3 regions of the Cellulosimicrobium sp. RS genome follow, and region 3 is predicted to be linked to each of the others. Evidence: riboswitches for the same ligand, from Rfam matches in the RefSeq annotation. Region 3 holds a riboswitch; each other region holds the start of a gene.

Region 1 (4,786 bases), on a different contig from region 3:
CGTCGCCGTGCAGCCAGCGCACGCGCTCGGCGCCCGGCTTCGTGCGGGCGACGTCGAGCGACGCACCCGCCGGGTCGAGGCCCACCACCTCGACGCCGCGCTGCGCGAGCAGGCACGCGAACGTCCCGGTGCCGCACCCGACGTCGAGCACTCGGCGCGCGCCCAGCTCGTCGACGATCGCGACGTAGGCGTCGAGGTCGGACCGGTCCGGGGCGAGCGGGTCGTAGAGAGTGGCGAGGCGGGGGTCGTCGAAGACGGCGTCGGGCACCCGACGACCGTAGGCCGCACCCCGGGCGACGAGCCACGTCTTTCGATCAGGCGCGCCCGGCCGCCGAGCGCGCGGTGGCGGCCCGTTCCGGTCCCCGGACGACGCGAGTCCGCCTTCGCGGCGCGAGGGTTTCAGTCCGCGGCGGGCCAGGGCTGCCAGAGCCCGCCCGGGAGGGTGGCGAGGCGCCGTCTTGCCTGCTGCCCGACGCCGCGCGCCAGCCGGGTGCGGCCCTCGCCCGCGGAGTACCCGCCGTCGGGCTCGTCGAGGCGGTGCGCCACCCACCACTCGTGACGACCGGGGAGCGCCCGCCGCACAGCCTCCGAGAACCGGCCCGCCGCCACCCCCAGCACGAGGTCCTCGAGCGCCTCTGCTGCGCCCGCCGCCGTGTCGTCGCACGCGTCGCACCCGCACGACGGGAACGTGTCCTCGTGCAGCACCCCGGCGCGCACCACGACTCCCGGGTAGTCCGTCACGACGAGGGCCAGCGCCGCGGCGTCGTCGGACGCGGGCGTGACGCGCACCGCCCGCACGGCGTCCGGACCGACGTTCCGGACCCCCGCGAGCACGGGGTGCGCGGGCCCGACCGCGGTGTGCGACGCCAGGTCGACGCCACGCAGGTCGACGTCCTCGACCGTGACGGCGTACGTCGCCGCGAGGTGCCGCACGAGCGCGTCAGCGACGTCGGCGAGCGGCGCGAACCGCTCCGGGTGGGAGTCCACGGAGTACGTGTCCTCGGGCGGCCCGTCGAGATGGTCCCAGCGCCCGCCGTACTCGAACGGCACCCCGTCGGCGTCGTGGAACACCTGGCGCAGGATCGGCGGGCGGACGTAGGCGGTCACCCGGTCAGGCTAAAGGGACCCGCCGCTGTCGGGCCCACGCCCCACCTGCCCGCCGAGCAGGCGGTCGTGGTTCGTCCCGGCGCCGGGACGAACCGATACCGCCTGCTCGGCGGGAGGCGGGGTCAGGAGTTCAGGGCTTGGGCGACGTCCTCGATGATGTCTTGCGGGTCTTCCAGGCCCACCGACAGGCGCACGGTCGTCTCCGCGATGCCGACCGCGGCGCGGCCCTCGGGGCCGAGCTTGCGGTGCGTCGTGGTGGCCGGGTGCGTGACGAGGGACTTCGCGTCGCCGAGGTTGTTCGAGATGTCGACGACCTGGAGCGCGTCGAGGAACGTGAACGCGCGCTTCTTCGCCGTCTCGGGGTCGGTGCCCTCGGGCACGGCGAGGTCGAACGTCACGACGGTCCCGCCACCGCTCTGCTGCGACCGCGCGAGCTCGCGCTGCGGGTGCGAGGCGAGGAACGGGTAGCGCACGCGGCCGATCCCGGGGAGCTGCTCCAGCGCCTCCGCGACCTGCTCCGCGGCGGCGTTCTGCGCGGCGACGCGCACGGGCAGCGTCTCGAGGCCCTTGAGCAGCACCCACGCGTTGAACGCCGACAGCGACGGCCCGGTGTTGCGGATGAACGTCTGCACGGGACCGGTGACGTACTCCTCGGTGCCGAGGATCGCGCCGCCGAGCACGCGGCCCTGCCCGTCGATGTGCTTGGTCGCCGAGTAGACGACGACGTCGGCACCGAGCTCGAGCGGACGCTGCAGCAGCGGCGTCGCGAAGACGTTGTCGAGCACGACGACCGCGCCGGCGGCGTGCGCGAGCTCGCTCACGCGCCGCGCGTCGACGATGTCCTGCATGGGGTTGGACGGCGTCTCGAAGAACACGACGTCCGCGGGGGTGGACAGCGCCTCCTCCCACTGCGACAGCACGTGGCCGTCGACGTAGTCCGTCCGCACGCCCCACTTCGCGAAGATCTCGTCGAAGATGACGAGGCTCGACCCGAAGAGCGCGCGCGCCGCGACGATGCGCGACCCGGACCGCACCAGCGCGGCGAGCGCCGTGAACACGGCGGACATGCCGGACGCCGTCGCGTAGCACGCCTCCGCGCCCTCCAGGAGGCGCAGGCGCTCCTCGAACGTGTGCACGGTCGGGTTGCCGTAGCGCGAGTAGACGAACCGGTCGAGCTCCCCCTTGAACGCGGCCTCGGCGTCGGCCGCGCGGTCGTACGTGTAGCCCTGCGTGAGGAACAGCGCCTCGGACGTCTCCTGGAACTCGGTGCGCGCGTGGCCGCCGCGCACGGCGAGCGTCGCGGGGCGGGCGCTCGCGGGCAGGGGCTTGCGGCCGGAGCCGCCGGGCACGCTCCCGGGCACGACCGCGCTCACCGGGCGGCCTCGTCGAACGTCGTGGTGGGCAGCCCGCGGACCTTCCAGCCCTCGACGTCCCGCAGGCCCGAGAACCCCTGGGCGCCCTCGAAGCCCTCGAGCACGTTGTACGACGGCCCGAGCCCGGCGGCCGTGGCCGCGCGCGCCGCGCCGATCGACCGCTGGCCCGAGCGGCACAGGAACACGACGGGACGCTCGTCGCCGGGCGTCAGACCTGCCTCGACGAGCCGGTCGAGGAACCGCGGGTTCGGGCCCGCCGGGGTCACCCACTCGTCGAACAGGACGTCGCGGCCGAGCTCCGTGGCGTCGGGCACGCCGATGGTGCGCCACTCGCCCTCGGTGCGGACGTCCACGAGCACGGCGCGCTCGTCGTGCGCGAGCAGGTCCCACGCCTGCTGCGGGGTGAGGTCGCCGGCGTAGCCGACGGCGGGACGCGCCTCGGGGGGTGCCGGCCGGGGTGCCGACGCCTGCTGGGACTGGTCGCTCATGAGAGTCCTCCTCCATCGATCGTGGCAGTAGCACCCTGCGCCCGGCCGCCGAGGCGGTCCGGGGGGTTGCTGCGGCGTCGACGTGCCACGTCACTCGGCCGCTCCGGATGGTTGGCTCGGATCGTACGCCACGCGTCCGACGTGCGGAACGCCCGTCTCGGGGAGCGGCCCGGGGTGGAGGTGCCCGACGTCGCGTGGCTCCGACGCGCGGGCTTATGACGCGGAGCGCCGCGTCCCGCCATCCGAGACGCCGTGACCACCGGTTGACACGCCGCCGTCCGCGCGGACATCCTGGTCCGCAGGTCATGAGTGCCAGCGCGAAACCCCGGTTTGCTGGCCGGCAACCCTCCTCTCGCGGCGGGGTGCCCCGGGTGACGACCAGGCCGCACGCCGACCGGCGGGCGGCAAGCGCGGGGAGGTTCTCCCCGGACGACCCTGGAGGACTGTGCCATGACTGCTCTCGCGGACGTCTCGTGTCCCACCGACGCCCCGGCCCCTGACCTCGCGGCGCTCGTCGACGCGCCCGCGCTCCTGCCCGTCGTCGGCGGGGACACGCTCGTCCCGCTCGTCGACGGCCGCAGCGTGCCGTACGCGAACCTCGACGTCGCGGCGTCGGCCCCGGCGCTGCGCTCGGTCGCGGACCGCGTGACCGAGGTGCTGCCGCTCTACGCGAGCGTGCACCGCGGCGCGGGCTACCTGTCGCAGGTCTCCACGGCGCTCTACGAGGCGTCGCGCCGCACGATCGGCGCGTTCGTCGGCGCGCGCGAGGACGACGTCACGGTCGTCACGCGCAACACGACCGACTCGCTCAACCTGCTCGCGGGCTGCGTCCCGGCGAACCCGGACGGCACGCCCGGGCGCGTGCTCGTCCTCGACGTCGAGCACCACGCGAACCTGCTGCCGTGGCAGCGCGCCGGCGGCGCGACGGTCCTCGCGGGCGGCGCGTCCGTCGCGGAGACGCTCTCGGGCCTGCGCACCGAGCTCGCGCGCTTCCCGTACGCGCTCGTCGCCGTGACCGGCGCCTCCAACGTCACGGGCGAGTCCCTGCCCGTCGCCGAGGTCGTCCGCGCCGCGCACGACGCCGGGGCGCGCGTCGTGCTCGACGGCGCGCAGCTCGTCCCGCACCGCGGGTTCTCGCTCGCCGCGTCGGGTGTCGACTACGTCGCGTTCTCGGGGCACAAGACCTACGCGCCGTTCGGCGCGGGGGCGCTCGTCGGGCGGCGCGACTGGCTCGACGCGGGCACCCCCTACCTCGCGGGCGGCGGCGCCGTGCGCCAGGTCGCGGTGACCGGGACGCAGTGGCAGACGGCGCCCGCACGCCACGAGGCCGGCTCGCCGAACGTGGTGGGCGCCGCGGCGCTCGCGGCGGCGTGCGACGCGCTCGCCGCGCTCGACCCGGCCGACCTGCACGCGCACGAGGCGGCGCTCCGCGCGGCCCTCGTCGCGGGCCTGGAGGCCGTCCCGGGTGTCCGGGTCGTGCGCGTGTGGGACGACGCCGTCGACCCGGTCGGCGTCGTGACGTTCGCCGTCGAGGGCCACGACCCGGGCCTCGTCGCCGCCTACCTCTCGGCCGAGCACGGCATCGGCGTGCGCGACGGCCGGTTCTGCGCGCACCCGCTGCTCGCGCGCCTCGGCTACGACGCGGGCGCGATCCGCGCCTCGGTGGGCGTCGGGACGACCGGTGCGGACGTCGTGCGCCTCGTCGAGGCCGTGCGCGCGTACGTCGAGCAGGGACCGACCACCCGGTACGAGGTCGTCGACGGCTGCTGGGCCGTCGTGGACGACCCGCGCCCGGTCCCCGCGGGGTCCGGCCTGGAG
Region 2 (4,786 bases), on a different contig from region 3:
CCGACGAGGCGCGCGCGCTGGAGGCGTTCGACGTCGAGGCCGTCGACTACGTGCTCAAGCCCGTGCGGCGCGAGCGGCTCGCGCGGGCCGTCGACCGCGTCGTCGAGCGGGTCGCGGAGCGCACCGCGGCGGGGCGCGCCCCCGCGACCGACGCGGCAGCGCCCGCCAGCGCCGCCGCTCCCTCGCCCGCGGCCGGTGGCCCGGCGGGAGGCGCCGCCCCGGCCGACGAGACGCTCGTCGTGACGGTCGGCACGACGACGCGGCTCGTCCGGCGCAGCGCGGTGCGGTGGGTGCAGGCGCAGGGCGACTACTCCCGGCTCGTGACGGACACCGAGCAGTTCCTCGTGCGCGAGCCGCTCTCCGACCTCGAGGAGCGGTGGGCGCCCGCGGGGTTCCTGCGCGTGCACCGGTCGTACCTCGTGGACCGCGCGGCCGTGACCGCGGCGCGGTTCGGCGGGGCGCAGCCCGCGCTCGTCGTCGCCGGGCACGAGGTCCCGGTGAGCCGCCGCATGGTGCCCGCGGTCCGCGAGGCGCTCCTCGGGCCGCACCGGGGCGCGCCGTGACGGGCACCGACCCGCGTCGGGACGCGCGCGTGCGCGTCCGGTCCACGGACGTCCCCGCGGGCCCGAGCCCCGGCGAGGGCACCGCCCCGCGGGGCGGCGCGGCGTCGGGCACGGCGCGGGCTGGCGAGCCCGACGACGCCGCGACCGCGTACACGCGCGGGCTCGTCCGGGCCCAGCTCCGGCTCGGGCTGGCGTGCGTGGCGTCGTTCCTCGCCGTCGTCACGCTGCTCACGGTGACGATGAGCGGCGTGCCCGCGCTGGACGACGTCGTGGTGCTCGGCGTGCCGCTGCCGTGGCTCGTGCACGCGTACGGCTTCTACCCCGTGATCGTCGCGTTCGCGGTCGTCTTCGCGGTCGCGGCGGCGCGCAACGAGCGCCGGTACCGCGCGCTCGCCGAGAGCGCGGGCGCGCCCGACGAGCCCGGCCCCGACGACGGCGGTGCGCCGTGACCAGCACGCTGCCCCTCGTCGCGATCGCGCTGCTCCTGCTCGCGACCGGGCTCATCGGGTTCTACGGCCTGCGGATCTCGCGCACCACGAGCGACTTCTTCGTCGCGTCGCGCACCGTGCGGCCGGTCTGGAACGCGTCGGCGATCAGCGGCGAGTACCTGTCCGCGGGCACGTTCCTCGGGCTCTCGGGCCTCGTGCTGCTGTCCGGCGCGGAGGCGTTCTGGTTCCCCGTGGGGTACGCGGCGGGCTACCTGCTCGTCCTGCTGTTCGTCGCGGGCCCCCTGCGGCGCAGCGGCGCGTACACGATCCCCGACTTCGTGCACGCCCGGCTCGACTCCGTGGTCGCGCGCCGCGTGACGAGCGTGCTCGTGCTCGTCATCGGGTGGCTCTACGTGGTGCCGCAGCTCCACGGGGCGGCGCTCGTCATCACGAGCGTGGCCCCGGTGCCGCCGTGGGTCGGCTCGGTGGGGATCGCGGTCGTGGTGAGCGCCGTCGTCGCCGCGGGCGGGATGCGCTCCATCACGTTCGTCCAGGCGTTCCAGTTCTGGGTCAAGCTCACCGCGCTCGCGGTGCCGCTCGTCGTCGTGCTCATGGCGCTCGGCGGGGCGTTCGAGCCCGGCGGCGCCGTCGTCACGTTCGACCCCGCCGCCGTGTTCCCCCACGAGGCCGGGCCGGGCGGCCTCGACGCGTACGCGACCGTCTCGCTCCTGCTCGCCCTCCTGCTCGGCACGACCGGCCTGCCGCACGTCCTCGTGCGCTTCTACACCTCGCCCGACGGCGGCTCGGCCCGCCGCACGACCGTGGTCGTGCTCGTCATGATCAGCGTGTTCTACATGGTGTCGAGCACGCTCGGGCTCGTGGCGCGGGTCGTCGCGCCCGACCTCGCGGCGCCCGGCGTCGCGGACACCGTCGTCCTCGCGCTGCCGACCCGCCTCGTGCCCGGGCTCGGCGGCGAGCTGCTCGCCGCGCTCGTCGTCGCCGGGGCGTTCGCCGCGTTCCTCGGGACGTCGTCGGGGCTCGTGGTGGCGCTGGCGGGCGTCGTGAGCCAGGACCTGTTCGGCGGCACCGTGCGGTCCTTCCGCTGGTCCGCGGTCGCGTGCACGCTCATCCCGCTCGCGTTCGCGCTCGTCACCATCCCGCAGGGCCTCGTGACGAGCGTCGGGACGGTGTTCGTCTTCGCGGCGTCGGCCCTGTCCCCCGTCATCCTGCTCGGCGTGTGGTGGCGCGGCCTCACCGCGCGGGGCGCGGTGGCGGGCATGGTCGTGGGGGCCGTCCTGTGCGCGACGGCGCTGCTCGCGTCGTCCGCGCTCGTCGCCGCGGGGTACGGGAGCCCGTCCGGCGACATGGCCGACGGCGTCCCCGGCATCGTGCGCGCCCTGCTCGCCCAGCCCGCTGCCTGGACCATCCCGCTCGCGACGGCGACCGTCGTCGTCGTGTCTCTCCTCGACCGGCGCGGCCCGCCGCTGCGCACCGACCGGTTCCTCCGGCGTCTGCACGTGCCCGAGCGCCGGAGGGCCTGAGACCTGCGAGGCCGACGCCGACCCGTCGCCATGGTCGGTGTCTGGGACCTCGCTCGAGCACCTGAAATCTGTAGCGTAGGAAACCTGAAATTCGTAGCGTAGAGAGCCTGAGATCCGTAGCGCGGGGCGCCGCTACGCCTCCGGCCGATCCCTCCGCATCTCACCTGGCGGGCGCTCTCGACCGCATGTCGGATGGGTCGTAGGATCGTGCCAACCATCCAGAGCGGTCGAGAGTCCTGGCTCGACGACACCGCAGCAACCCGCCGACGGAAGCCTCCCGAGGACAAAGGTGCTAACGCCAGGGTCGATGGAGTGACGCATGACCTCAGAGGCATCCTTCGCGCACCGTCCGGGCCGTCCTCGGCCGACGGTGTCGTTCGAGCTCATGCCCCCGCGCCGACCGGACGCGGCCCCGAAGTTCTGGGAGACGGCACGCCGTCTCGTCGCGACGCACCCCGACTTCGTGTCCGTGACGTACGGCGCCGCGGGCACCGACCGCGCGACCGCGCGCCAGGTCGTCGGACGCCTGCTCCAGGGCACGCCCGTGCTGCCGATCGCACACCTCACGTGCGTCGGGGCGTCGCGCGAGGACGTGGAGTCGGTCATCACCGACTTCCTCGACGAGGGCGTGCGGAGCTTCCTCGCGCTGCGGGGCGACCCGCCGCGCGACCAGCCGGACTGGCAGCCCGCGCCCGACGGCGTCCGGTCGTCGACCGAGCTCGTCGCGCTGCTGCGCGAGGTCGAGGCGTCGCGCTGCGCGTCCGACCCGGCGGTCGCGCTGCGCGGCGCGGCCCGGCCGCTGACGATCGCCGTCGCGACGTTCTGCGACGGCAACCCCGCCGCCGGCACGACGCGCGCCCAGGAGGTGCGCCGCCTCTGGCAGAAGCAGCAGGCCGGCGCGAGCTTCGCGATCACGCAGCTCTTCTACGACGCGTCGTCGTACACCGACTTCGTCGCCGAGGCCCGTGCGGCCGGCGTGACGATCCCCATCCTCGCCGGGCTGCTGCCCACGACGGAGCCCGCGCGGCTCCGTCGCGTCGAGGAGCTCACGGGCGTGCGCGCGCCCCAGCACCTGCTGGACGCGCTCGACGCCCTGCCCGACCCGGAGGCGCAGCACGCCTACGGGATCGCGTACTCGGTCGACCTCGCGCAGCGCGTCCTCGACGCGGGCACGCCCGGTCTGCACGTGTACACGTTCAACAAGCACCGCGCCGCTCTTGACCTGCTCGAGGGTGTCCACCTCGGCGGCGGGTCGGGCGGGACCGGGGGCGGCGCCAGCGCCGCCGCCGCCCCGCTCGTCCCGGACCTGGCCAGCGGGCCGTGGGTCACCGGCACCTCCCTGCCCACGACGAGCGCCGCCACGCACGGCGCGCCCGTCTGACCGGTCCTCCGGACCAGCAAGAGGTTTCGATCATGGCCACTTCCGTACCCTCCCCTACCCAGAACCCGGTCGGATTCCCCGCCGGGACCGTGCTCGGCTACCCGCGCATCGGGCGCCGCCGCGAGCTCAAGAAGGCCGTCGAGGCGTTCTGGGCCGGCAAGACGTCGGCCGAGGAGCTCGAGGCCACGGCCCGCGAGCTGCGCCTCGCGACCGTGCGCCGCCTCGTCGAGCTCGGCCTCGGCGCCGACAACGCGTCCGTCCCCGGCTCGTTCTCCTTCTACGACCAGGTGCTCGACGTCGCCGCCGCCCTCGGGGCGGTCCCGTCGCGGTTCGCGTCGTTGACGGACGACGCCGGCCGCCTCGACCTCGCGGGCTACTTCACCGTGGCGCGCGGCCAGGGGGACGACGCCCCGCTCGAGATGACCAAGTGGTTCGACACGAACTACCACTACCTGGTCCCCGAGATCGGCCCGGACACCCCGATCCGGTTCGTCGACGACCGCGTCGCGCGCGAGTTCGTCGAGGCGAAGGAGGCCGGCGTCGTGACGCGGCCCGTCGTCGTCGGGCCCGTGACGTTCCTCGCGCTGTCCAAGGCCGCGGACGACGCGCCCGCCGGGTTCGCGCCGCTCGACCGCCTCGACGACGTCGTCGCCGCCTACGCCGACCTGCTGCGCGCACTCGCCGCGGCCGGCGCGCCGTGGGTCCAGCTCGACGAGCCGATCCTCGTCACCGACTCGGTCGACGTGCCCTTCGCCGAGCTCGCCGCCGCCGTGGGGTCCGCGTACCGCGCCCTCGCGACGGAGCTCTCCGTCGGTGCCCGGGACGCCGCGCAGGCGCGTCCCGCGATCCTCGTCGCCGCGCCGTTCGGCGGCC
Region 3 (4,786 bases):
TCGGGTTCGACTCGTTCGCGGTGGGGGAGCGGCACGCGGGAGAGGTGCTGTCGTCGGCGCCGACGGTGATCCTCGGCGCGGTCGCGGCGCGGACGTCGCGCATCCTGCTGAGCACGGGCGTCACGGTGCTGTCCCTGCTCGACCCGATCCGCGTCGCCGAGGACCTCGCGACGGTCGACCAGCTGAGCCGCGGGCGGCTGGAGATCGTCATCGGCAAGGGCAACGAGGTGCTGCAGTACCCGCTGCTCGGGCTGGACCTCGACAAGCAGTACGAGTACCTCCAGGAGAACTACGAGCTGCTGCGCCTGCTGCTGTCGGAGGAGGACGTCAGCTGGAGCGGGCGGCACCGCCACGCGCTGGAGCACGCGACGACGCTGCCGCGACCGTTCGCCGGGCCGTTCCGGATCTGGCACGGGTCGGCGACGTCGCGCTTCGCGGTGGACCTCGCGGCCCGGTACGGGGACCCGATCGTCAGCGCCAACGCGTTGCAGCCGCGCGAGAACTACCAGGTGCTCATCGACCGCTTCCGCGAGCAGTACGCGGCGCACGGGCACGACCCGGCGTACGGGTTCGTCGGGTCGGGCTCGGGCGGGCTGTTCCTCGCCGACACGACGGAGGAGGCGATCGAGCAGTACCGCCCGATCTACGAGGGCCAGGTCGCGGCGGCGGCGCGCCGGGGGTACGGGCCCGACGCCGTCGGGAAGGCACCGAGCTTCCGGACGGTCGAGGACGCCGTCGAGCGCGGGCCCGCGCTCGTGGGGTCGCCGGAGCGCGTGGCGGAGAAGATCCTCGACTACCACGCCTCGTACCGGCACGACCTGCAGTCCGTCTCGGTGAACCACCTGATCCCCGCGGCGCAGCAGGAGGACGTGCTGCGCCGGTTCGCGGAGGAGGTCGTGCCCGTCGTGCAGGCCGAGGTGAAGACGGACCTGTGGAGCCCGGCCGACGCCCGCCGCGCGGCGGGGTTCACGGCGGCCTGACGAGGCATCCTCGACGCCACGGCCGGTTCGCTCTTCCTCGAGCTGGGCGGCGCGGATGATGGAGGAGGCTGCGCTGCGGGCCCGGCGGCAGGCTGAGAACACCCCTGCTGAAGAGGCCGACGGTGTAGCGTCGCGTCCCGGGCGCAGCTCCGGTCTCGACGCAGGCTCTCGCACTCACGCCGCCCTTCCTTGACGCGACGACCCCTCCGCGAGGTGCGCCATGACGACCCACTACTCGCTCGACGCGTTCTTCGGCTCGTTCTTCCACCAGGACTGGGAAGAGGACTACGGGAGTCCCGCAGGTGCTCTGGCGCGTTTCCTGGACCTGGTCGGCCCCAGCAGGTACGACGGACTCGTCGACGAGATCGACAGCACCCTGGACCGCTACCGTTCCGACGAGCAGGTCGTCGAGTGGATCAACGGCCGGCTTCATGCCGAGCTCTATCGCGAGGCCGTGGGAATGCCGCTGCGCGACTGGCTCCTCGTGGTCCGGGGAGAAGTGACGGCGAGAATCACCGCATCAGATCTTGACGGTCCCTGAGGAGTTTCGCTCTCTCGGTCTCTCGCGTGCCGGCTACGGTCGGCGGGCCTGATCGCGACGGCTCCGGTGGCGCGTCGTGCTCGGCGTGCCGGCGCACGTCCGGGCGTCGACGACGTCGCTGTCGACGCCCGTGGCGCGCGCTTCGCTGTCGGTGGCGTCGCGGCGGTCCGTGCTGCCGCAGGTCGGGCGCCCGTCCGAGCGCGCCCGGTCCGTGGCGCCACCCCACCTCCCGAGTCGCCCTTCCCGGCGCGGTGACACGCGAGACGGCCGCGACTCGCGTCGTCTCGGCGGAAACAACCGTCCGTCTGGCGGGACGGCCGTCTCGATACTTGACTCAACCGGTCGAGATTGTCTTTCCTGCTCCCAGGTGACGAGCGTCAGCACGTAGGCCCGGCTCGCTGACCAGCAACCCTTCGACGTGACGGGGTGCTCCGGGAACGACCTGACCGCGCCGCTCCCGCGGCGCGGTAAGCACGGCACCCCGGTGGGCACCCCCGCCGCGCCGGCCCTGGGCCCGCCGCGGACGACCACCGGCGCCGGACGACCGCCGGTCCTCAGCCGGCACACGAGGAGAGCAGCACGACATGATCCCCACACCTCACCGACGCCGGTCCCTGACCGTCGCCGCGGCGGCCGCCGCGACGGGCCTCCTGCTCAGCGCGTGCGCGGGCGGCGGCTCCGGCGCGTCCGACGGCGACGGGTCGCCCAGCCCGTCCGGCGAGCCCGTGACGGGCGGCGACCTGACGTTCGCCCTCACGGTCGACTCGCACTGCATCGACCCGCAGCAGGTCGGCAACAACGACGCCATCGCGGCGGCCCGCCAGACCGTCGCGTCGCTCACGGCGCAGGACCCGGAGTCGGGCGAGATCCTGCCGTGGCTCGCGGAGAGCTGGGAGGTGAACGACGACGCGTCGAGCTACACGTTCCACCTGCGCGACGACGCGACGTACGCCGACGGCACGCCGATCGACGCCGAGTCGGTGAAGACGAACTTCGACGCGATCGTCGCGCTCGGTGCGACGGCGTCGCTCGGGTCGCAGTACCTCGTCGGCTACGAGGGCACGACCGTCACCGACCCGCAGACCCTCACGGTGGACTTCGCGGAGCCGAGCGCGCAGTTCCTCCAGGCGACGTCGACGTTCTCGCTCGGCCTCCTCGCCCCGTCCTCGGCCGACCTGAGCGTCGAGGACCGCTGCGCCGGGAAGTTCGTCGGCTCCGGCCCGTTCTCCGTGAAGTCGTACACGCAGGACCAGGAGATCGTGCTCGAGAAGGTCGCGGGCTACGCGTGGGGCTCGGAGGCGAGCGACCACCAGGGCGAGGCCTACCTCGACACGGTGACGTTCAAGGTCATCCCCGAGGCGAGCGTGCGCAGCGGCAGCCTGCAGTCGGGGCAGATCGACGCCACGGCCGCGATCTCGACCGTCGACCTCCCGCAGTTCGACGGGAACGGGTTCTGGCTCGAGTACCGCGCCAACCCGGGCGTCGTGTTCAACCTCTTCCCCAACGAGTCGAGCCCGCTCGCGGGCGACGAGGCCGTGCGGACGGCGATCCTCCAGGGCATCGACCGCGAGCAGATCGCGGACACCGTGCTCAGCGCGCAGGACGAGCCGGCCACGAGCGTCCTGTCGCACTCGACGCCGCTCTACGAGAGCGTCGCGGACGAGCTCGCCTACGACCCCGAGGGCGCGAAGAAGATCCTCGACGACGCGGGCTGGGTCGAGGGCGCCGACGGCGTGCGGGAGAAGGACGGCCAGAAGCTCTCCACGACCGTGACGTTCTGGCAGGTGCCGGAGCCGCTCGAGCTGGTCCAGCAGCAGCTCGCGCAGATCGGCGTGGACCTCCAGCTCCAGCACGTGACCGTCGCCGAGTCGCAGGCGATCAAGGAGAGCGGCGACTTCGACTTCGACTACTACAACCTCACGCGCTCCGACCCGGACGTGCTGCGGACGATCTTCTCGGCGAACGCGCGCAACATCAACCAGCGTGACGCGGAAGAGGTCGACGACCTGCTCGACGCGTCGGCCGCGGCGACCGACCCGGCCGAGCGGCAGGAGCTCGTCACGGAGGCGTCGCGCCTGCTCGTGCAGAAGGGGCACGCGATCCCGGTCTACGAGCTCTCGACGACCATCGCGGCCGCCGACACGGTCCACGGCCTGACGTTCGAGGCGTCGTCGCGCCTCGACTTCTACGACGCCTGGGTCACCCAGGGCTGACCCGCCGGGCCCGCCTGCCCGACGCCGCGGCGTCGGGCAGGCAGGCATCCCCCAACGAAGGAGGCCGACCATGGGCCGGTACGTCCTGCGTCGCGCCGGGCAGGGCCTGTTCGTGCTCTGGGCGGCGTTCACCATCTCGTTCTTCGTCCTCTACCTGCTGCCCAGCGACCCGGCCGCGCTCATGGCGAGCGGCGGAGGCGAGGCGGACCAGGTGGACCCCGCGCTGCTCGACGCCCTGCGCGCCCAGTACGGCCTCGACCGGCCCGTGCTCGTGCAGTACGCCGACGCGCTGTGGCACGCACTGCGGCTCGACTTCGGGACGTCGTACGCGTCCGGGGCGCCCGCGACGCAGCTCGTGCTCCAGGCGCTCCCGGAGACGCTCCGGCTCACGGCCGCGGCGCTCGTCCTCGCCGTCGTGGCGGGCGTCGGCATCGCGATCGCGAGCACGTTCCCGCGCGCGGCCTGGCTGCGCCACGCGCTCGCGTCGCTCCCTCCGCTCGGCGTCGCCCTGCCGCCGTTCTGGCTGGGCCTCCTCCTGCTGCAGTGGTTCTCCTTCCAGCTCCCGCTGTTCCCCGCGATCGGCAACCAGGGCGCGATCAGCCTCGTGCTGCCGGCGATCACGCTCGCCGTGCCGGCGAGCGCCGCGCTCGCCCAGGTGCTCGCGCGGAGCCTGCGCGGGACGCTCGGCGAGCCGTACGTCGAGACGGCGCGCGCCAAGGGCGCGAGCCGCGCGCGCGTGCACTTCGGCCACGCGCTGCGCAACGCCGCGATCCCCGCGCTGACCGTGCTGGGGGTCGTCGTGGGCGGGCTGCTCGGCGGCACGGTCGTCACCGAGACGGTGTTCTCGCGCGCGGGCCTGGGACGGCTCACGGTCACGTCGGTGGACGCGCAGGACATCCCCGTGGTGCAGGCGGTCGTCGTCCTCTCGGCGCTCGTGTTCGTGGTCGTCACGCTCGTGGTCGACCTGCTCTACCCCCTGCTCGACCCCCGGATCGACGCACGACAGAAGGCGGTGGCCGCATGAGCACCAGGCCGGGAGTGCGCATCGTGCT

What was found. A riboswitch is a leader RNA that binds a small molecule or an ion and turns the genes downstream of it on or off. The one in region 3 is predicted to bind S-adenosylmethionine.
Region 1: another riboswitch for S-adenosylmethionine. It lies ahead of ACI769_RS05500 (aminotransferase class V-fold PLP-dependent enzyme); the one in region 3 lies ahead of ACI769_RS05675 (ABC transporter substrate-binding protein).
Region 2: another riboswitch for S-adenosylmethionine. It lies ahead of ACI769_RS09455 (methylenetetrahydrofolate reductase); the one in region 3 lies ahead of ACI769_RS05675 (ABC transporter substrate-binding protein).

What each region holds. Positions count from the first base shown of each region.
Region 1 is NZ_JBJXVU010000002.1:520,639-525,424, forward strand. Features, by position in the region: gene ACI769_RS05480 (class I SAM-dependent methyltransferase) at 1-268, opposite strand, end outside; gene ACI769_RS05485 (DUF6226 family protein) at 400-1,107, opposite strand; gene ACI769_RS05490 (O-succinylhomoserine sulfhydrylase) at 1,230-2,480, opposite strand; gene ACI769_RS05495 (rhodanese-like domain-containing protein) at 2,477-2,968, opposite strand; SAM riboswitch class IV at 3,270-3,385, shown strand; gene ACI769_RS05500 (aminotransferase class V-fold PLP-dependent enzyme) at 3,419-4,786, shown strand, end outside.
Region 2 is NZ_JBJXVU010000005.1:83,299-88,084, forward strand. Features, by position in the region: gene ACI769_RS09440 (LytR/AlgR family response regulator transcription factor) at 1-563, shown strand, start outside; gene ACI769_RS09445 (heavy metal transporter) at 560-1,012, shown strand; gene ACI769_RS09450 (cation acetate symporter) at 1,009-2,532, shown strand; SAM riboswitch class I at 2,744-2,846, shown strand; gene ACI769_RS09455 (methylenetetrahydrofolate reductase) at 2,852-3,913, shown strand; gene metE (5-methyltetrahydropteroyltriglutamate--homocysteine S-methyltransferase) at 3,946-4,786, shown strand, end outside.
Region 3 is NZ_JBJXVU010000003.1:17,941-22,726, forward strand. Features, by position in the region: gene ACI769_RS05665 (LLM class flavin-dependent oxidoreductase) at 1-980, shown strand, start outside; gene ACI769_RS05670 (contact-dependent growth inhibition system immunity protein) at 1,201-1,521, shown strand; SAM riboswitch class IV at 1,888-2,001, shown strand; gene ACI769_RS05675 (ABC transporter substrate-binding protein) at 2,106-3,734, shown strand; gene ACI769_RS05680 (ABC transporter permease) at 3,805-4,758, shown strand; gene ACI769_RS05685 (ABC transporter permease) at 4,755-4,786, shown strand, end outside.